Regions from separate parts of the Solibacillus sp. FSL W8-0474 genome, predicted to be linked through region 3. Evidence: predicted binding sites of a transcription regulator. Region 3 holds the regulator's gene; each other region holds the start of a gene.

What was found. The regulator CtsR, encoded in region 3, represses protease genes until heat stress. The targets are predictions, from matches to a motif close to ATGGTCAATAAAGGTCAAACA.
Positions count from the first base shown of each region.
Region 1: clpP (ATP-dependent Clp endopeptidase proteolytic subunit ClpP) is a predicted target of CtsR. The motif match lies at 3,656-3,676, and genes of this name have one in related genera.
Region 2: NYE67_RS03805 (ATP-dependent Clp protease ATP-binding subunit) is a predicted target of CtsR. The motif match lies at 4,055-4,075, and genes of this name have one in related genera.

Region 1 covers NZ_JBBOQJ010000001.1:3,339,279-3,346,856, reverse strand. The annotation lists gene rapZ (RNase adapter RapZ) at 1-338, shown strand, start outside; gene NYE67_RS16970 (gluconeogenesis factor YvcK family protein) at 343-1,317, shown strand; gene whiA (DNA-binding protein WhiA) at 1,366-2,307, shown strand; gene NYE67_RS16960 (HPr family phosphocarrier protein) at 2,487-2,744, shown strand; gene clpP (ATP-dependent Clp endopeptidase proteolytic subunit ClpP) at 2,973-3,566, opposite strand; tRNA gene NYE67_RS16950 (tRNA-Arg) at 3,764-3,835, shown strand; gene NYE67_RS16945 (basic amino acid ABC transporter substrate-binding protein) at 4,790-5,572, shown strand; gene NYE67_RS16940 (amino acid ABC transporter permease) at 5,602-6,303, shown strand; gene NYE67_RS16935 (amino acid ABC transporter ATP-binding protein) at 6,304-7,026, shown strand; gene NYE67_RS16930 (basic amino acid ABC transporter substrate-binding protein) at 7,175-7,578, shown strand, end outside.
Region 2 covers NZ_JBBOQJ010000001.1:784,559-792,136, forward strand. The annotation lists gene NYE67_RS03780 (alpha-amylase family glycosyl hydrolase) at 1-1,021, shown strand, start outside; gene NYE67_RS03785 (Cof-type HAD-IIB family hydrolase) at 1,100-1,906, opposite strand; gene NYE67_RS03790 (prolyl oligopeptidase family serine peptidase) at 2,017-2,772, shown strand; gene NYE67_RS03795 (metal-sulfur cluster assembly factor) at 2,834-3,142, shown strand; gene NYE67_RS03800 (Crp/Fnr family transcriptional regulator) at 3,213-3,902, opposite strand; gene NYE67_RS03805 (ATP-dependent Clp protease ATP-binding subunit) at 4,094-6,223, shown strand; gene NYE67_RS03810 (YjzD family protein) at 6,292-6,489, opposite strand; gene NYE67_RS03815 (beta-ketoacyl-ACP synthase III) at 6,780-7,578, shown strand, end outside.
Region 3 covers NZ_JBBOQJ010000001.1:3,937,775-3,945,352, forward strand. The annotation lists gene NYE67_RS19975 (ATP-dependent Clp protease ATP-binding subunit) at 1-1,850, opposite strand, end outside; gene NYE67_RS19980 (protein arginine kinase) at 1,847-2,944, opposite strand; gene NYE67_RS19985 (UvrB/UvrC motif-containing protein) at 2,941-3,483, opposite strand; gene NYE67_RS19990 (CtsR family transcriptional regulator) at 3,496-3,960, opposite strand; gene NYE67_RS19995 (DUF4870 domain-containing protein) at 4,137-4,442, opposite strand; gene NYE67_RS20000 (acyltransferase) at 4,564-4,776, opposite strand; gene NYE67_RS20005 (globin-coupled sensor protein) at 4,944-6,257, shown strand; gene NYE67_RS20010 (acyl-CoA thioesterase) at 6,358-6,849, opposite strand; gene NYE67_RS20015 (aldehyde dehydrogenase family protein) at 6,916-7,578, opposite strand, start outside.

The sequences.
Region 1 (7,578 bases), 600 kb from region 3:
GCTTACCGATCGATGCCGATTTAGTGTTTGATGTACGTTTCTTGAAAAATCCTTATTATGTTGAGGAATTGCGTCATAAAACCGGTCTTCAGACAGAGGTTTCTTCCTATGTGCTTGCAACAGAAGAAACACAGCAGCTCATTGCCAAGTTAACGGACTTGTTTACGTTTATGATTCCGCATTATCGCAGTGAAGGAAAGTCGCAGTTAGTAATCGCATTTGGCTGTACAGGTGGACAACATCGCTCGGTAACGCTCGCTGAATACTTTGGCAAACTGTTAGCAAAAAATGATCAAGTCATCATTTCACATAGAGATATCAATCATAGAAAGGATTGATTAAATGAAGAAAAAGAGAACACGTATCGTCGTAATCGGTGGGGGCACGGGGCTTTCTACGATATTACGAGGTTTAAAACAGCATCCTTTTGATATTACAGCCATCGTTACGGTAGCAGATGACGGTGGCTCTTCTGGGCGTTTACGAGATGACTATGATATTCCGCCTCCAGGGGATGTCCGGAATGTGATTGCAGCATTGTCGGATGTAGAGCCTTTAGTTGAGCAAATGTTTCAATACCGCTTTTCGCAATCCAATGACCTTGACGGACATTCTTTAGGCAATTTAATGCTAACAGCTTTAACGGAAATTACAGGTGATTTTAACCATGCCATTGCAGAAATGAGTAAAGTTCTGAATGTGCACGGAAAAGTCATTCCTGCTGCAAATAAAAAAGTGACATTACATGCTGAATTAATGGATGGTTCAGACGTTATCGGGGAATCGAAAATCCCGTCTGGCCATGCACCAATTAAGCGTGTGTATTTAGAGCCGAGCAATTTAAAACCGTTGCCAGCTGCTGTTCACGCAATTGAACGCGCGGATTTTATTTTGATTGGACCAGGCAGTCTTTATACGAGCATCATTCCGAACTTATTAGTTAAAGGAATTGGCCAGGCGGTAATTCGAGCAAAAGGTGAGAAAATCTATATTGCTAATTTAATGACCCAGCAAGGTGAGACAGGTCAATATACAGCCTCACAGCATATCGAGGCCATTCATGCGCATGTAGGCGAACCGTTCATTCAATCGATACTGATTAATGAAAAAGAGCTTCCGTCGTCAGTTTATGAAAACTATCGTGAAGAAAATGCCGAGCCCGTAAAATTTGATATAGATAGAATAAAAGAGATGGGCATTAATATTATTCAAAAGGAAATTGCACTTATCCAAAATGGGACAGTACGTCATGATGCGAGTAATTTAGCGGATTGGCTGTGTGAATATACAATACTAAAACAACAAACAATGAAGTAATATTACTTGTAATCACTACATAGTTTGCTAGGAAAGGGGGAGCACATAATGTCATTTGCATCTGAAACAAAAAAGGAACTGACACAGGTTGAAGCGGATGACAGTTGTTTGAAGGCTGAAGTGTCCGCCCTTATACGAATGAATGGTTCGTTAAGCTTTGCGAATCGTCAAATAAGCTTAGATGTTCAAACAGAGAATGCAGCTATAGCACGTCGACTATATATCATTGTAAAAAGGCTCTATCCATATAATGTAGAGCTTCTTGTGCGAAAAAAAATGCGCCTGAAAAAGAATAATGTGTACATATGCCGTGTTCGGGAAGGTGCCCGTGAAATATTGGATGATTTAGAAATTGTATCGAATTCTTTTGAATTTAATCATACGATTTCAAAATCGATCATTCCGCGAAACAGTGAGCGCCGTGCCTATTTACGTGGGGCATTTTTAGCAGGCGGATCAGTTAATAACCCGGAGACTTCCTCTTATCATTTGGAAATCTATTCTTTATATAAGGAGCACGGGGAAGCGTTGGCACAGCTGATGAATCGTTATGATCTCAATGCAAAAACAATCGAACGAAAAAAAGGCTATGTCACTTATTTAAAAGAAGCAGAAAAAATTTCGGATTTTATGAATTTAGTCGGTGCTGTACAGGCAATGCTGAAGTTTGAAGATGTACGAATCATAAGAGATATGCGTAACAGTGTAAATCGTATCGTCAACTGTGAAACGGCTAACTTAAATAAAACAATTGGCGCGGCACTGCGGCAAGTTGAAAATATCCGGTATATTGATAATGCAGTGGGACTTGATCAGTTACCCGAAAAACTACGAGAAATTGCCCGTCTTCGAGTCGAATATCAGGATGTTACATTAAAAGAGCTTGGTGAGATGGTATCAACAGGCGTTGTAAGTAAATCAGGCGTTAATCATCGTTTACGTAAAATTGATGATATAGCGGAGGCCCTCAGACGTGGTGAAAAAATTTAGTGGCATTGGCTACGTAGAATTTTGGAATGAAACTTACGATTTAAGTACATTTATGCTAATGTATAGGTAATAATGGTAACGATTTCATGTGTACCGGAATCTATTATTGTTCTTTTCGAATAATTCCGATAAGATAGATAAAAGTAGCGATGAACGGTTGTGAAAGGGAGTATATCAAGATGATCGAAAAACAAGTAGAAGTAAAGCTGAAATCTGGCTTACAGGCAAGACAAGCTGCATTATTTGTACAAGAAGCAAATCGTTTTAAAGCAGACGTTTTTTTACAAAAGGATACGAAAAAAGTAAATGCAAAGTCGATCATGGGGATTATGAGCTTAGCAGTGGCTAAAGGTACAGTTGTCACATTATGTGCTGATGGTCACGATGAAGAAAAAGCCATTAATGCTCTCCAGCTTTTAATCGAAAAAGCAAACTAACTTGAAAAGCACAACCAATTCACAGGATGAACGGGTTGTGCTTTATTTTTTTGGGGGAGTGGCGATTAAATGAAGGAGAGTGACGAATAAGCTTACCTTTTTGGCGATTATCGTTATTGAAATGGCGAATAAATTTACACTTTTGGCTATTAAAATAGAGCGAGTGGCGAATAAAATGATGCATTAAAAAAAGCACACAGGATTAACTCCTGCATGCTTCATGTTACATTATTTATTTAATTGGTTACGCTCATAGATTTTGTCGATAAGACCATAATCTAATGCTTGCTTTGCAGTCATGAAGTTATCACGATCTGTGTCGCGCGCTAATGTTTCGTATTCTTGGCCAGTGTTCTCAGCCATGATGCGGTTTAATTTTTCGCGTAAATGTAAAATACGTTTTGCTGCGATTTCGATTTCAGTTGCTTGACCTTGTGCACCGCCAAGTGGTTGGTGAATCATTACTTCTGCATTCGGTAATGCAATTCGCTTACCTTTTGCGCCAGCAGAAAGTAAGAAAGCACCCATTGATGCTGCCATACCGATACAAATTGTTGAAACATCCGGCTTGATGAAGTTCATCGTATCGTAAATAGCCATACCCGATGTGATAGAACCACCTGGTGAGTTGATGTATAGGTAGATATCTTTATCTGGATCTTCTGCTTCTAAAAATAGTAGCTGTGCAACGATTGAGTTTGCTACGTTGTCATCGATTCCGCTACCTAATAAGATGATGCGGTCTTTTAATAAACGTGAATAAATGTCATATGCACGTTCCCCGCGATTTGTTTGTTCAATAACTGTAGGAATTAAGTTCATTGAATAATCCTCCCTTTGTTAAAGCTTTTATTCGCATTCTTATGCTGAAAAATGGAAATCATTTCAGCTGTAAACCTATCATACACGTATTAGTCAGTTATGGTCAAATATAAACTCTGACTTTTGCTATTGAAAATCTGGCGTACCATCTGTATAATGGGAAAAGTTGAACATATACTTATTTTACTTATTAATATGTCCTCGTGGTGTAATGGATAACACTTCAGATTCCGGTTCTGAGGCTGGGGGTTCGATTCCCTCCGAGGGCGTCTTTTTTTTTTGCGAATAATTAAGTATTAGCGTTCTTTAATAGGATGATAAGCATTCTAATTCCATTATTTAACATTCGTTTTAGGCACTATACTATAAATTTCCGAATTCTGTATAATTTAAACGCACTTTTAAAAAATATTTAAATTCTTTAAATGAAATTTATAATTTAGACTTGAAAAAAGAGAAGATAATTAGTAAATTATTAAAGGTTATGTTCAAGCGATACTATATTATCATGTCCAATAGGACGCCATTTTACTGTTTTCATATACTTTTCTATATCAATTGTAGAAAAATAGCATAATCGTTATTGTTCTACAATGGAGAATGGATTTTTTGGTAGGATAGAAGGAATCACTGTACCGATTCCTTTTATCCTTCGTTCATTCTTAAATCAAGACTACTTTCGGGATTGCCGTGAAGTAGTCTTTTTTTATACCCTAGTTTAGGGTTTATCACCTTAAATTGAGGATGATAAATAATGAGATAAATAGCGGAACGAATTTCCGTTATTTCGAAAATAACGGAAGAGATTTCCCTTATTGGTCTAAAAAACATGGAATTTCGGAATTTTATTTAAAATAACGGTAAAACGTTCCCTTATTTATTCAAAAAATGAGCTACAGCATTCAAATAACGGTAAAATCTTCCCTTATTTTAGGGGGCACTGGCAACCGCATGTTATGGTAATGAACCCAAATTTTTTAAAAGAGAGAATAAATATACAGTGTTCATCGTATAAAGAAGATTAAAAAACAAGAATGATATAATAATTTAATGAATAAATATTAAAAGATATGCAGATTTCTTATCAATTTTGTTATAAAAATTCATCATACTGCAATAATAATCAATTTTTTAAAAATTAAATGTTGTATATTAATTGGGGAATTAATATAATTGAACAAGATATTAATTAAAAAATTAAAAACTCCAGGAGGATATTTATAATGAACGCTAGAAAATTACTTAAATGGGCAGCCCCTTTAGCAGCAGCTTCAATGATTTTAACAGCATGTGGAACAGATGATAAAACATCGTCTACAGGGGATAAAGAATATACAAAAATCGTAGCAGGTACAGAAGCGACATATGCTCCTTTTGAGTATTTAGATGATAAAGGAAATGTAGTAGGTTTAGATGCTGATATTTTAGCAGCAATTGGTGAAGAGATGGGTATCGAAACAGAAGTTAAAAATGTTGGCTGGGACTCAATGATGAGCCAAGTGACAAATGGTGAGATCGATATGGGTGCAGCAGCCATTACGATTACAGATGAGCGTAAGCAATCATATGATTTCACAGATCCATACTATGAGGCGACATTATTAATCGTGACAAAAGAAGATTCTTCAATTGAATCTTTAGAGGATATTAAAGACAAAAAAATCTCTGTACAGATTAATACAACAGGTCACAAAGCAGCACAAGACTTACAAGGCGTTTCAAGTTCAAAAATTTTAGCATATGAAAACTTTTCAATTGCACTAACAGAAGTATTAACAGGTGCTTCAGATGCGGCGATCGGTGATAATGCGGTTATTTTAGAATACTTAGAGAAAAATCCGGATTCTGGTTTAAAAGCGATTGAAGACGATTCATTTGAAAAAGATTACTTTGGTTTCATGGTGAAAAAAGGGAATACAGAGCTATTAAATATTTTAAATGAAGGTCTGGACAAAATTAAGGCTAACGGAAAATTAGCTGAAATTACAGGTACAGAAATCGAATAAGCTATTTTTAATTTATTGGAGGGTTTCAGATGGAGTTTTTTGATTTTTTCCGTTGGGAAATTATCTGGAACTACCGTGAGCTATATGCAAAAGGACTTTGGGCGACCATTGTTCTAACCGCATGTGGTTATATTGGTGGTATCATTTTCGGTCTACTATTAGGGTTAGGCCAAGTTTCGAAAAAGAAATTGATTTACTGGCCGGCTAAATTTTATGTAGACGTATTCCGTGGTACACCATTGCTAGTGCAATTATTATTAATTCACTTAGCTGTTATTCCAACTATTTTTGGTTCATCACAAGGTTGGTGGGTATCGGGTATCGTAGGATTAATTTTAAATAGCGCGGCATACAATGCGGAAATTTTCCGTGCAGGGATTCAATCAATCGACAAAGGGCAAATGGAAGCAGCAAGGTCATTAGGTTTAACGCATAGTCAGGCGATGCGCAAAGTTATTTTACCTCAAGCATTCCGTCGTATGATTCCACCACTGGGGAATGAGTTTATTGCCTTATTAAAAGATTCATCTCTTGTAACGGTTATTGCCGGTGCAGAAATATTATACGTGAGTAAAGTCGTTGCCGGAACGTATCAGCGTTTCTGGGAGCCATATTTATTTGCAGCGTTCTTATATCTTGTATTAACGTACGCCGTAACGAAGCTCATCGCATTTATCGAAAAGCGGGTCGATATCAATTACAACCCACGTAAGAAAAAGGAGCGCGCGTAAATGATTAAAGTAGAAAACTTACACAAGCATTTTGGCAAGCTCGAAGTGTTAAAGGGCATTGATTATGAAGTTCATGAAAAGGAAGTTGTGTGTGTGATCGGTCCATCCGGATCTGGTAAATCGACTTTCCTCCGTTGCATGAATTTACTGGAAGAAGTAACAGATGGCGCGATTTATATTAATGGTGTCAAAATTAATGACCCGAAAACAAACATTAACGATATCCGAACAGAAGTAGGGATGGTATTCCAACAGTTTAACTTATTCCCGCACATGTCGGTTATTGATAATATTACAATGGCTCCGATGCAAATTCGCAACTTAAATAAACAAGATGCCGAGAAACTAGCAATGGAGCTACTTGATAAAGTTGGATTGCGTGAAAAAGCGGATAATTACCCGCAGCAATTATCAGGGGGGCAACAACAGCGTGTTGCAATTGCACGTGCTTTAGCAATGAAGCCAAAAGTGATGCTATTTGACGAGCCAACTTCAGCGCTGGATCCTGAAATGGTTAAAGAGGTTTTAGAAGTAATGAAAGACCTTGCCAAAGAAGGTATGACGATGGTAGTTGTCACACATGAAATGGGCTTTGCACGCGAAGTTGGTGACCGCGTACTGTTTATGGATGGTGGCTATATTGTAGAACAAGGTCATCCGGAAGAAGTATTCGGCAATCCTCAAAATGAACGCACGAAGGCGTTTTTAGGGAAAGTATTATAGAGATAGAAAAAGGCTATCTTTTACTATATTAAAATATAGTTGAAGATAGTTTTTTTAATATAAAATATCGGAAAATTCTAAATAAATGTTGTATTACTATATCCAACAAATGTATAATTATAACGTAAAATGTATAGGGGGATTTACAATGTCAAATAAAAAATGGTTAACAATGATGCTGCTTGTGGCATTATCATTAGTTTTAACTGCATGTGGTACTGGGGATAAAGAAACTTCCGGTGCAGGTGCCGAAGATAAATTTTCTAAACTATTAGTCGGCACGGAAGCTACTTTTGCTCCGTTTGAATCGATGAATGACAAAGGGGAAATTATCGGGATTGATGTAGATATTATGAATGCAATCGGTGAAGAGATCGGTTCAGAAATCGAATTTAGAAATGTTGGTTGGGAGCCGGTATTCCAACAGTTAAAGAATGGTGAGCTGGATTTAGGGGCATCAGGAATTACAATTACAGATGATCGTAAACAAACATTTGATTTCACAGATCCATATTATGAAGCGACATTAATGATTGTCGTAAAAGAAGATTC
Region 2 (7,578 bases), 3.2 Mb from region 3:
TGTTAGTCCAAACCATGAACTTGCAGAAAAGCAAGGGTATGTGGCGAGTACAAATGATGGGAAAATACAGTGGGATTTAACAAATGAAGAAGTACAAAACGAAATTATCGACAACGCTGTACAATTTGTGGATACATACGGACTGGACGGCGTTCGTCTAACGAATATTGAACAAGTGGAGACAGCATTTTTAAATCGCTTGATTGAGCAATTAAAAGCTACGGGTGCCTATGTAATTGCAAATGCAGAAAGTGATGCCGATTTTGATGCGAAATTTTATAATGATGTCGCATCAAAATTTACAAATTCCTTTAAAAATGTTGATTTAGATACTTCAGTGTTAGAGCCATATATTGAAGAGACAATATCAGACACACCTGTTTTGACAATGACTGATACAATTTGGTCTGACCGTTTTACTTTAGCTGCAACGGCTGAAGGGATGTACCCTCCAACACGGAGTAAAATTTCGATTGCAAGCACACTATTATTGCCGGGTGTGCCAGTCGTTCAATACGGTTCTGAAATTGCAATGAATGGTACTGCCGGTGAAGAGGCACATCAATACTATAATTTTAAGACAGATTCAGAACTGGCGGATTATGTTGGAAAGCTTCAATCTTTACGAAATGATTCAGATACATTACGTAATGGCGAATTTAAGTGGCTTGAAAATGAAGATGGCTATATCGTATTTGAGCGGAAATCTGACACGGAAACATGGATTGTTGTTATTAACAATAGTAGTAAAACAAAACGTGTCCATATCCCTGTAGCAGAGCTCGGGGAAGGAAAAGAAATCCGTGGGATGTTCAATAGTGAAATCATTCGTGAAAATAAAGATAATAACTATACGATCATTTTAGACCGTGAAATGGTTGAGGTGTATCAGGTCATCGATGCGCGAGGAATTAATACTTCCTATATTGTGGCACTTGGACTAGTTGTTGTACTTTATACGGCATTCATGATTGTCATTATGAAACGTGGGAAACAACGCCGCGCCAATTCAGCAAAATAAAATGAAATAGCCCGGAAAAGTGAATATCTCGCTTTTCCGGGCTATTTTTAATAATTGGACTTAATTCGGTAACGAGATTTATAGTTTCAGTCGATCCTGCAAAAACTTAGCGATACCATCTTCATTATTGGATAACGTAATTTCGTTGGCGATATTTTTTAAATCATCAATTCCATTACTCATCGCTACACCAATTCCGGCATACTCAATCATTTCAAAATCATTGTCCTCGTCGCCAAATGCAATGATCCGCTCACGTGGAATACCCATTTCTTTTGAAATGAAGTCAATACCAATTGCTTTACTTAACCCTTTATGCACGATTTCAATAATCGGGAAAGGTGCACCCCAGCGTCGATGCTCGATCAGCTCGGCGTGTACATCGTGCAAATGTTTGCGGATAATCGGCGTATTTACATCATCTGCCTGAATTAATAAACTCGTTGGATTTTCCTTTAATGTCTTTTTGAGATCACCCATTAAAATATTAGGACTGCCCATATTAAACATTTCGTGTACTTTTTCATCTTCGCGATGGAGATATACATCATCCATTACTTCGGCAATTAAATTATCATATTCATATTTATGGACTGATTCAACAACGTCATGGACTACACCTAAATCCACAGGTGTATGAATCGTTTTCCACATCGGATTTTTAGGGTGGTGGATAAGCGCACCATTAAAATTGACAATAGGTGTCGTTAACTCCAATTCTTTATAATAGGGAAGACTAGCCCGGAAAGGACGTCCTGTCGCAATCATTACTTGATGTCCTGCTTGCTTTGCCTTAAACAATGTTTCCTTTGTAAGGGAGGAAATCTTCTTATCATCCGTCAATAATGTTCCGTCTAAATCCAATACTATTAAATGTTCGTTCATGAGAATAAGCCTCCTTTAGCATGGGTATTATTGTAACGTGAAAAATTAACATTCGTCAAAGTTTTGAAACAATCGTGAAGTTTTGATATGGTTAAGGCGAGGTGAGAAAAATGATTGTTAAGCAAGAGTTATGGAAATCCATTCCATTATTGCATGTGTATGATGAAACGATGGACGAACATACACCCGTCGTTATTTTTTTACATGGATTCTTAAGTGCAAAGGAACATAATCTTCATTATGCATATCAGTTTGTGCAAAAAGGTATCCGAGTTATACTTCCTGATGCGATCATGCATGGAGATCGATCAGATTATTTAACGGATGAACAGATGAACTATAACTTTTGGAAAATTGTTTTAAAATCGATTGAAGAAGTACATACACTTTATGAAGAATTGAAACTAAAAAAAATGGTAGGCGACAAAATTGGCGTTGCCGGAACGTCAATGGGTGGTATTGTAACATCTGGTTGTTTAACCATCTATCCGTGGATTCAGGCTGCTGGTATTTGCATGGGGACAACAAGCTACACGAAGGTCGCACTTCATCAAGTTGAGGAACTAAAGCAAAAGGGTGTTCAACTTCCAATATCTGAACAACAGCAAAGTGCTTTGTTCCAGATGCTTGGCAAATATGATATGGAACAGCATGAAGCATTGTGGGCAAACAAACCAATAATATTTTGGCATGGTGAAAAAGATACGGTCGTTCCATTTAGTATGAGCAGACCTTTTTATGAACAACTTAAAAAAGAAGGAAGGGCAGCGAATATTCAATATATCGCAGAGCCAAAAGCAGGACATGCCGTTTCAAGAAATGGTATTTTACAAGTAACGGATTTCATTGCACAACGTTTGGCATAAAGCATTCATTCTGCTATGATAGACGATAACACTATGTCGAAAGGGGAAACAAAAAATGGCGATTGATCAAGATATGAAAGACAGCATGCTCGGAGCTTTAGAAAATGTAATCGACCCTGAGCTAGGCATCGATATTGTCAACTTAGGTTTAGTATATGAAGTGGATTTAACAGAAGAGGGCTTAGCGATTGTTACAATGACCTTAACATCAATGGGGTGCCCGCTTGCACCAGTAATCGTGGATCAAGTAACAACAGCATTAAATGAATTACCGGAAGTAAAAGAGGTAAAAGTTGATATCGTATGGCAGCCGGCATGGTCTAAAGACAATATGTCACGCTACGCAAAAATGGCTTTAGGTATCCGTTAATAAAAAATATTAAATCGATTATTTTGCAGAAGCAAAATAATCGATTTTTATTTTTGGATTTAAAGTAATTTTAATCAATCCTGCATATTTCAAGAGGGCAGTTTGAACATTCAATATTATGCTTTAAATAGTCCATGTTTAATACGGTAATATAGTTTTCCTCTATTTTAATGATTTTCTTTTCACATAATTCCTTTAACATGATTTTGATTAAGTCTGGACTTGTTGCACATAAATTGGCAAGATCGATAGGAGTTAAGGCTAACATTATATTTATTTCGTTTAAAGAGCAGAATTCTCCATAAGTATTGGAAAGACGTATTAATGTTGAATATAGTGCGCCTTGTTTACCGTATAATACTAAGTCTCGAAGACGTGATTGGTTTTTCAAGTTTTCTGTTTGTAACCAGTTTAAATATGCGGTTAACATCGAATAATTATTAATGAAGTGTTTTTCTAAAATATTAGGATGGATTGCTAAAAGTTCTGAATCTACAAGTGCTTGTGCTGTTGTAGTATGAAAAGGATAAGGAGCAAAAACTAAATTTTCACCAATTATACTATTTGTTCCACAAATACGAATAGTCAATTCTTTACCACTTGGAGCTTTTTTACCGATTTGCACGTTTCCGCTTTTAATAAGGAAAAGAGAATTACAGCGCTCACCTTCCTGGAAAATACGCATTCCTTTCTCGACATTCAGAATTGTTCCTTCCTTTTGAATCAGTAATACTATTTCTTTAGGAGTTGTTTTTAACATTTTAGTCATTACCTCATTTTCAAAATTACGTAGTTGGGACAATAAGGTTTAATTAATTACCATTTATTGTTAAAATATCATAACATATTTTGTAGAATAAAAAAGGTATGTGTAAAAATTTGTGAGTTGACTAATTTTGACCTATAATAAAATTAGTCAGTAAAGGTCAAACTATCGGGAGGATGCAATATATGCAATTTAACCAAACACAAGACAATCGTCCGCCTTTAGAGCAATTTGGACGTAATTTAATTGAACAAGTAAAGAATGGCAAGATGGACCCGGTTATTGGACGTGATGAGGAAATTCGCAATGTTATCCGGATTTTATCGCGCAAAACAAAAAATAACCCTGTATTGATTGGCGAACCAGGTGTTGGTAAAACAGCTATTGTGGAAGGCTTGGCGCAACGAATCGTACGACAGGATGTACCGGAAGGATTAAAGGATGCTCAGTTATATGAGCTGGATATGAGTGCGCTCATCGCCGGCGCTTCTTACCGTGGTCAATTTGAAGAACGTTTGAAATCCGTGTTAAAGCAAGTGAAAGATTCAGATGGAAGTATCATTTTATTTATCGATGAAATTCATACAATTGTAGGTGCCGGAAAAAGTGATGGTGCCATGGACGCAGGTAATATGCTTAAACCGATGCTTGCACGAGGGGAGTTGCATTGCATTGGTGCGACGACATTGGATGAATATCGTATGTATATTGAAAAGGATCCTGCTTTGGAACGTCGATTCCAGCAAGTTCTAGTACGTGAACCATCCATTGAGGACACGGTATCCATTCTGCGCGGTATTAAAGACCGTTTTGAAGAGCATCACCGTGGTGTTCGTATTCATGACCGCGCCATTATTGCAGCAGCACAGTTAGCCAATCGCTATGTTACAGACCGTTTTTTACCGGACAAAGCAATAGATTTAGTTGATGAGGCATGTGCCATGATTCGAATTGAAATCGATTCAATGCCGCAGGAACTAGATCAATTAACACGCCGACTTACTCAGCTTAAAATTGAACAACAAGCGTTGAAGAAAGAAAAGGATGATGCGAGTAAAAAACGTCTGGAAATCCTTACAAATGAAATCGATACTTTAGACGCTTCAATGCAATCGATGAAAGAACAATGGGAACTTGAGAAAAACGGTTTGCAAATTGTACGCGATAAAAAAGACAAACTGAAAAAATATGAAGCAGAACGTGATCAACTGTTCGTTTCCGGCAACAATTTAGCGCGAGCAAGTGAACTGCAGTACAGTATCATTCCGCAACTGGAAAAAGAACTTGGAGAATTGGAAAAGCAGCTTAAAGATTCAGAAGGCAACCGCATGCTGCGCGAAGAAGTAACAGAAGATGAAATTGCAAAAATTATATCCCGTTGGACAGGTATTCCGGTAACGAAGCTTGTTGAAGGGGAACGTGAAAAGTTATTGCGATTAAAAGATACATTACATGACCGTGTTGTTGGACAAGATGATGCAGTCACTTATGTAGCAGAGGCAGTATGGCGTGCTCGCTCCGGTATTAAGGATCCTAATAAGCCAATTGGAAGCTTCCTGTTCCTAGGGCCAACAGGTGTCGGTAAAACAGAATTGGCAAAAGCACTAGCAGAACAATTATTTGATTCGGAAGACCATTTTATCCGCATCGATATGAGCGAGTATATGGAGAAGCACTCTGTATCCCGACTTGTCGGAGCGCCACCTGGTTATATTGGTTATGAAGAAGGTGGACAGCTAACAGAGGCAGTACGCCGTAATCCGTATTCAGTTGTACTATTAGATGAAATTGAAAAGGCTCATCCGGATGTAGCGAATATTTTACTGCAATTATTGGATGATGGTCGAATTACCGATAGCCAGGGTCGAGTAGTAAACTTTACGAATACGGTTGTTATTTTAACGTCTAATATTGGGTCGCAATTTTTACTGGAGGCGTCTGATGATTCCGAGAAGCTTGTACAGACGGCTTTGCGTCAGCATTTTAAGCCAGAGTTATTAAATCGAATGGACGATATTATCATTTTCCATGCATTGTCGGAAGAACACTTCCATGCAATTGCCTGGAAATATGTAAAGCAGCTACAGGAAAGAGTTGCAGAACAGGAAATTACGTTGCATGTACGTAAGGAAGTAGTGGACTGGATTGTAGAACATGGCATTGATCCCCAATATGGTGCACGTCCATTAAAACGCTTCGTTCAGCGCCACTTGGAAACAATTGTTGCGCGGGAACTGTTAAAAGGTGTAGTAACAGCGGGTGGTGTACTGGAAATTATGCTGGAAAATGATGAACTGGTGATTTCCCAGAAGTAGAAGATATGAAATAAAATTAAATGACAAGGGGCTGTCCAGTATAATACCGGACAGCCCCTTGTCATCTATTAATGTTGCTCTGCTTCCATGTCTGGAGTTGATTCGTTTGGAATGATTGCAGCGATAATAAGTACTAATACGCTGAATACTAATGATACGATTACGCCATTCATGAAATTAAAGTTTACACCTAATACAGAACTTACTACATAGTTAGTCATTGTTACTAAAAGGAATGACCAAAAGAAAGTAATAATATATTGCATCAATTTCACCTCATTGAACTTATTTATATCGTTATTTTGAAATTACATCTTCAATATCATACCACAAGCCTTCATGAAAATAAAAGGGGGAATACAACTTTTCGCTAAGATGTCATAAAGTGAATATTCCGTACCGTAAAAACATGGTTATTGTCTTTTCTATAAATTTTAATTGTTTTCAAAATACTTATACTTTATAATTAGTACCAGATACTAATATTTAGTGATTATTTTATGTTATTCAGCAGAAGGTTTGGGTTGGATATGTTTGAAAACAAGGGGGATAATATATGAATGCTGGTATAATTAGCATGGGCAAGTATATTCCGGAAAAAGCTTTGACAAATTCGGAAATTGAACAATTTTTAGATACATCGGATGAATGGATTCGTTCACGGACAGGTATTGGAAATCGATATATCGCAGAGAATGAGGAAACATCAGATTTAGCCTATAAAGCGGCACAACAAGCAATTGAAAATGCCGGTATTACAGCAGATAAAGTGGGATTAATCATTGTCGCAACGGTTACTCAAGATCAGAATTTTCCGAGTGTAGCCTGCCAAATACAAGAACGTCTTGGGGTTTCGGGTTGCGGCGCAATGGACATTTCTGCTGCATGTTCAGGCTTTATTTATGGGACTGCAATAGCAAAACAATTTATTGAGAGTAATAGTTATGAATATATATTAGTAGTAGGTGTTGAAAAATTATCAAAAATAACCGATTGGAAAGATCGGAACACAGCTGTCTTATTTGGTGATGGTGCAAGTGCTGCTGTAATTGGTAAAGTTTCTGAAGGGCGCGGCATATTGGCATATGAACTTGGGGCGGATGGAACAGGTGGAAAACATTTATATTTAAATCCAGAAAACCACATTTCGATGAATGGTCGTGAAGTATTTAAGTTTGCAGTTCGTCAAATGGGTGAGTCCGCAGTCAGTGTACTGGAGAAGGCTGGATTAACGAAGGAAGATGTAGATTACCTAGTACCGCACCAGGCGAATATCCGCATTATGGAGGCTGCTAGAGAGCGTCTAGGACTACCGGAAGAAAAAATGTCGAAAACGATTCAGAAATACGGTAATA
Region 3 (7,578 bases):
AATACAACTGAGTATGGTTTACGACGAACTTTTTCCGTTAATTGACCGCCATCATCAAAGCCCACATAGCCTGGAGGTGAACCAACTAAACGTGAAGTCGAATGTTTCTCCATATACTCTGACATATCTACACGGATCATCGCATCTTCATCACCGAACATTACTTCTGCCAGCGCCCGTGCAAGTTCCGTTTTACCGACACCTGTAGGACCAAGGAAGATGAATGAACCGATTGGACGTTTAGGATCTTTTAATCCCGCGCGTGCACGACGAATAGCTCGTGAAATTGCTTCCACCGCTTCACCTTGACCGACTACACGCTTGTGTAATTCTTCTTCAAGGTTCAGTAATTTCGCTGATTCTGCTTGTGCGATTTTAGAAACCGGAATTCCAGTCCACATTGCAACAACTTGGGCAATGTCATCCACATATACTGTCGACTCTTCTTTACCCTGTTTTTCTTTCCATTCCTTTTTCATTTGCTCCAGCTCTTGTTTTAGCTTTTGCTCCGAATCGCGTAACGCTGCTGCCTTTTCGAATTCCTGACCTGAAACAGCAGCATTCTTTTCAGATTTTATGCCTTCTAGCTTATCTTCCAATTCTTTTAAATTCGGTGGTACTGTATATGAACGTAAACGAACTTTCGAACCTGCCTCATCAATTAAGTCAATTGCTTTATCCGGTAAGAAACGGTCTGAAATGTAACGATCTGATAATTTCGCCGCCGCTTCTACTGCTTCATCCGAAATTTTCACACGGTGATGTGCTTCATAACGGTCACGTAAGCCTTTAATAATTTGGATTGTTTCATCAACAGACGGCTCATCAACTTGGATAGGTTGGAAACGACGCTCCAATGCGGCATCTTTTTCAATATATTTACGATATTCATCAAGTGTTGTGGCACCGATACATTGTAATTCACCACGGGCTAAAGATGGTTTTAAAATGTTAGATGCATCAATTGCACCTTCTGCACCACCTGCGCCGATAAGTGTATGAAGCTCATCGATGAACAGAATAATATTGCCGGCTTGGCGAATTTCATCCATAACTTTTTTCAGACGATCCTCGAATTCACCGCGGTATTTTGTACCTGCTACTACAGTACCCATATCAAGTGTCATAACACGTTTGTCACGTAGTGTTTCAGGTACTTCATTATTAATAATTTGCTGAGCTAATCCTTCAGCAATGGCTGTTTTACCGACACCTGGCTCCCCGATTAGTACTGGGTTATTTTTCGTACGGCGTGACAATACTTCCACGACACGTGTAATTTCTTTTGAGCGTCCAATGACAGGATCAAGTGAACCTTCTCGGGCAACTGCTGTTAAGTCACGTGCTAAACTATCCAGCGTCGGTGTATTTACAGTTTGCGCCATATTTGACGTTCCACTATTATTGGCATCATTATTTCCTAACAGTAATAAAACTTGTTGGCGTGCTTTATTAATACTTACACCTGTGTTAGCCAATACACGTGCTGCAACACCTTCTCCTTCACGAATTAATGCCAATAGGATATGTTCTGTACCTACATATGCATGACCTAATTTACGTGATTCATCCAATGAAAGTTCGATTACTTTTTTAGCACGCGGTGTGTAATGTACGATAGGCCCAACTTCCTCGGTACCTTTTCCTACTAATTCCTCTATACCTGTTTCAATCATTTGAGGGCTTATATTAATTGCTTCTAATGCTTTTGCGGCAATCCCGCCACCTTCACGAATTAAGCCAAGTAAAATATGTTCTGTTCCAATTTCTTTATGCTTAAGGCGAATTGCTTCTTCTTGAGCAAGTTGTAATACTTTCTGAGCACGTTGTGTGAATCGATTGAACATCATAAAAAATCCTCTCCTTTTTCCCCATTGTTTGTAGCTTCATCTTGCTCGTTTAACTTATCTTGTAAAAGCTTTGCACGATACATATCGCGCTCTGCTGGTTGCAAAGTAGTACCAATATATTGCTGAATGAGTCCAGGTTGCATTAAAAGCATGCACTCATTTAATTTACGCTGTGAAATAGGTTCTAATAATCCTAAACTTACCCCAAGACGGACATTGGATAAACAGCTTGCGGCTTCTTCACTCGGTAAAATTTTTGCATACTTCAATGTACCAAGTGAGCGACTTAAACGGTCTTCTAATATTGAAGGCGCTCGCATCAACAAATTCTTCCGAGCAAGCTGTTCTTTTTGTATAACTTGCTCTACTACTTCTTGAAGCTCCTGCAAAATTGTTTCTTCAGATTTACCTAAAGTGATTTGATTAGAGATTTGATAAATATTACCTAAATTTTCACTTCCTTCTCCATATATACCCCTCACTACCATTCCTAATCTTGTCATCATCTGAATTAAGGCATTCATTTGTTTAGTCATCGTAAGTGCTGGTAAATGAAGCATGACAGAGGCTCTAAGTCCCGTTCCAACATTGGTCGGGCAACTTGTTAAGTATCCATATCGGTCTTCATATGCATAGTTGATTGACTTACTCAAGTAGCGGTCAATTGTTCTAGCTTCCTGAAAGGCTTCTTTTAAGTTCATACCTTGTGTCAGGCTCTGAATTCGAATATGGTCCTCTTCATTTACTAATATGCTAATGGATTCATCTTTTGTTAAAAAAAATGATCCTATTTTTTTTCTTCGCGCCAAGTTAGGGCTTATAAGATGCTTCTCCACTAAGATTTGACGCTGTAATACAGGCATATCTTTTATTTGGAAGTAGGAAAATTGATAAGGGTTTACGTCTGTAGATAGTAGCACCTTCATCATTTTATCTTCGACTACCTGTGCCTCTTCTTCTGTAAAACTTATCGGAAATCGAGTATTGGCAATATTACGAGCAAGTCGAATGCGTGTGCTTATGACGATATCCGATTCGCTTTCATGTTGCATCCAGCTTGGACTAGCATTCGTTAGAAAATGCTCGATGTTCATGCGTTCCCCTCTCCTTCCTGTTTAATTTTATTTTCCAATTCACGGACTTCATCACGAATCGAGGCTGCATCTTCAAAGCGTTCCTCAGCAATTGCCTGATGTAATAATGTACGGAGTTCGTTAATTTGTTGTTCAATTTTTTCTTTTGATGGGGCATTTTTTTCGTACCCTACATGCTGTGTGCCTGCTTGAATGCGCTCAAGCAACTGTGGTAATTGCTCGCTAAATGTTTCATAACACTGACCACAACCAAATTTACCTTGCTTTAAAAATTGTCGGTACGTAAACCCACAAGAAGGACACGCCTTTTGAGTAGTAGGCTGTTTCGTTGCATTTTCTTTTTTTGCGTTCACTGGTACAAAATTGAACCAATTCGATATTAGTTGTTGAAGAGATGTTGGCTCTTCACTCACATCAAATTGAAATGGATGGAATTGTGTAGCGCATACTTCACAATAGTGACGTTCCACTTTCTGACCGTTGTGAACTTGTGTTACCGTTACATTTGCATGACGCTGCTTACAATGCTCACATATCATATATTTACACCTCTACTTTTCAAAAGAAATCGTTTGTAGCATTGCATGCATAATGCGTGCCCTTAACTGATCACGGAGTGGTAAACCTACCTGTAATGTGACACGATCGAGGGCTACTTTCATAATGCTTGCTTCACGCTCGGTAATAATATCCTCTTCCAACAATCGATAAATAATATGCTCTGCATTCGTCTGTGCAATGGCATTCCCTATCTGTGTTTCCATTTCATCTAATAAGTTTTTCTTTGAGTGGATTGTTACTCGCAAAATTCGAATATAACCGCCACCCCCGCGTTTACTCTCTACATAGTATCCGTGTTCGGTCGTGAAACGCGTATTGATGACGTAATTGATTTGGGAAGGAGCGCAGGAAAATTGCTTCGCTAATTCATTTCGCTTTATTTCAATATGTCCCTGTCCATCTAATTCAATAACTTCCTTCAAATACCCTTCAATTATGTCAGATATATTCCTCATGCTGTTCTCACCTCTCATCAACTGACTTTGACTATCTTTGACTTAAATATACAATATTTATTTTTTGTAATGCAACTATTTGCTCTTACTTAAGTTTCCCCTAAATCACAACAATAAATCCCTATTAATGTAAAAAAACAGCCGAGTTTGTTTTGTACAAACTCGACCGCTTAATCTTAGACCCAACGACCGACAATTGGATAATTCCAATCTTGGTCTGATAATGCTTTTATAATTCCTATCACTGGAGCACCCCAGAAGATTATGAAGAACACCAATAAGAATGGTAAACCGATTAACACAATTGTGAAGATCCCTGCAATTGTTAATAAAATACCAAATACAACTTGGAATAGTAATGCTTGCATTGCAGTACGTTTTACTTCGGATTCAGTAGTTATTAAGAAAAATAGAATCGGTACTAAGAAAGGAGCAAAAAAGGCACTCGCATGTATAATAATTTTTGACCATTTAGATTCCATTTGTTATCAACCTCACTTTGTATTGTTAACTTATTTACGAATAATATTCATAAAAGTTTCATAGCAGGAATAAAAAAATCCCGATTCTTTTATCGAGATTTCTTAGAGAATAAACTTCTGATTAATATGGACCTCTATCATCCGGGTTATCCCCTTCTTGAGGAAATAAAAAATACGAAATTATAGCTGTTAAAATGGTAGCTCCTATCACAATCAATATTCGATCACGGTCGCCTACTTCTGCATAATTATTGACTAACATAATATAAGAAGCAATTGCAACCCCTAATGACAATGGTATAACAAATTTTAAACGACCTTTATGAAATTTCATTTTTTCTACGCCCTTTGAATCTATTTTTGTTAGTTTCTATCATACCTCGTTTAATTTTAAATTACAAATTCTTCAATAATAAGAATTTATACCGAAATAATAATGATAATACCAATAAAAAACAGTAAGATTGTAATAGTTGGAAAATTAATGAAATGAGGAATAGTATGGGCATTCTATTTGCAAGAGCGACTAAAGTTTCGAAAAAACCTTACTTTGATATAGATAAATATTCTCAAGAAGTTTCTTTAGATGTTTCGAAGTATCCCGATTTAAATAAACAGCTTCAATTATTAAAATTAACAAACGATGACTTAGCCATAATCAAACAGCTGGAGCCCTTTGCACCAGAAATCATTCCTACTATGGTGGAACAGTTCTATGCAGCAATTAGTTTAAGCACGGAGCTTACTGATATTATAAATAATACAAGTAAAATAGACCGATTAAAAGTTACTCTATACAAACATTTAGAAAGTATTTTTAAAGCTTCAATTGATTCGCATTACTTAGAAGAGCGTCAGACAATTGCACATGTACATGTCAGAATTGGTTTAAAATCAAAATGGTATATCGCTTCGTTCCAATCCTTAGTAACGACATTTATTGAGTTTATCGAAAAGATTGATATGCCGAACTTAGAAATGGGCAAAGCCATTAATGCTTTCTCGAAAATTATTAATCTCGAACAGCAGCTTGTTATCGAAGCTTATGAAAAGGAAGAACAGCGCATTCGTTTGGAAAATGTAGAATTGCAAACAAAACTAATCGACCGCATTCAAAATACCGCGCAGGAATTGTATAGCATTAGTGATGAAACAAACGATTCCTTACAGGAAATAGCCAGCCAATCTGAAGAAATCGCTTCTAATACAGAGCAAGGTTTAAATTTAGTCGCGGAGACAGAAGACAAATCGACAACCGGCACAACCTATTTAGTGAGTCAAACGGCAATTATGACGACGATTTTAGACCGAGTAGAGACATTGGAAACTTCAATGGTTACACTTCGTCAATCCTCTCAAAAAATTGCTGATATCGTAGGGTTAGTTACAGGTATCGCTGATCAAACGAATTTACTAGCGTTAAATGCATCTATTGAAGCTGCCCGTGCGGGAGAACATGGTAAAGGTTTTGCTGTCGTAGCGGATGAAGTTCGAAAGCTTGCAGAAGAAACGAAAAAAGCAGTTCAAAATGTGTCGCAATTAATTAAAGAAACTGAGCTCAGTATTACCCAAATGTCTCATTCTGTTTCGAGTGTCGATGAGCAGGTCAAAATGAGTGTCGATACTCAAAAAAATTTAGCGGATTCATTTACTTCTATTACAGAAGCTGTATCCGGCATTAAAAAGAAATATGAAAATACTAATGAAGACATTCATACCATATCCTCTGTCATTACGGGATTAACACATACAACAAATCTTGTCTCAACTTCTTCTGATTCGTTGTTGCGCATCGTTCATGAATTAAATAACTAATTTTCAATTAGCGGTGTTCTAATTAGCTATTAAGAAAAATGAAGAGGCAGTGGTAAAAGGTTTCCCTTTATCACTGCCTCATTTGATTATTCCTAAATTGTCATTTAAGCAGACGATTTTTTGATAAGACCCGCTTTTGCTTTCGATGTTCTTGACGAATAGGACCTGTTTCAAATAAATGACGTTCAAAATCCGTTTCCGGTTCAACACCTGGTACTTCTTTCGGATTGCCATTTCCATCAATTGCAACCATTGTCACGAAAGATTCTGTCGTTAACTTTTTTGCACCAGTTTTAACATTCCTAGAAACTACACGTACATACACTTCCATTGATGTACGTCCCGTCCCAGAAACAACTGCCTCTAGCTCTATCATATCACCTGCATATGCTGGTGAGACAAAATCTACGGAATCGAAAGATGCTGTGACGACCTCTCCCTGAGAATGTTTCATTGCTGCAATTGCCGCAATCTCATCAATATATGCTAATACTTTTCCCCCGAATATAGATTGATGGTGATTCGTATCAGGAGGTAGTACTAATCGAGTTTGGATAGATTTTGAATAACTCATTGGTAAAGTAGTTTTCATAAATATCCTCCTTTCTAACTACACTCCATGTTACTATTCGATAGGGCAAAGTGCTAGTTTGAATTTTTAATATGTCAGCTTCATTGTTATAAATTTCAGCTCTGTCATTTCTTCCACAGCATACTTAATACCTTCTTTGCCATAGCCGCTATTTTTTACACCACCATATGGCATATTATCTACGCGGAATGTAGGAACATCATTAATAACTACCGTTCCTGCTTCAATCTCCTCTGCTGCTTTCATAGCATCTGTGAAAACGTTTGTATAAATACCCGCATTTAAGGCTAAATCTGATTCGTTTACGAGCGCTATTGCCTCGTCTAACGTTTCATATGGAACGATTGAAACAATAGGCGCAAAGGTTTCTTCACATACAATTTTCATATCCGGCTTCACATTTGTCATAACAGTTGGCGAGCATGTACGATCCGTAAATTCCGCCCCTGTTGCAACAACCGCACCTTGTTGTTTCGCGGCTTCAATCCAATTCTTAATACGTTTTACCTCATCAGGGTGAATCATGGCACTCACATCTGTCTGTTCATCATGTGGATCTCCAACTACTAACTTTTCTGTCTCTTCAACAAACAACTTCGTGAATTGCTCGTAAATAGAACTATGAACATATACACGCTGTAGAGAAATGCAGACTTGTCCCGCAAAGCCAAATGCCCCGCCTACACAGCGCGCTATAACTTTTTCTATTGGTGTTGAAGGCTCTACAAT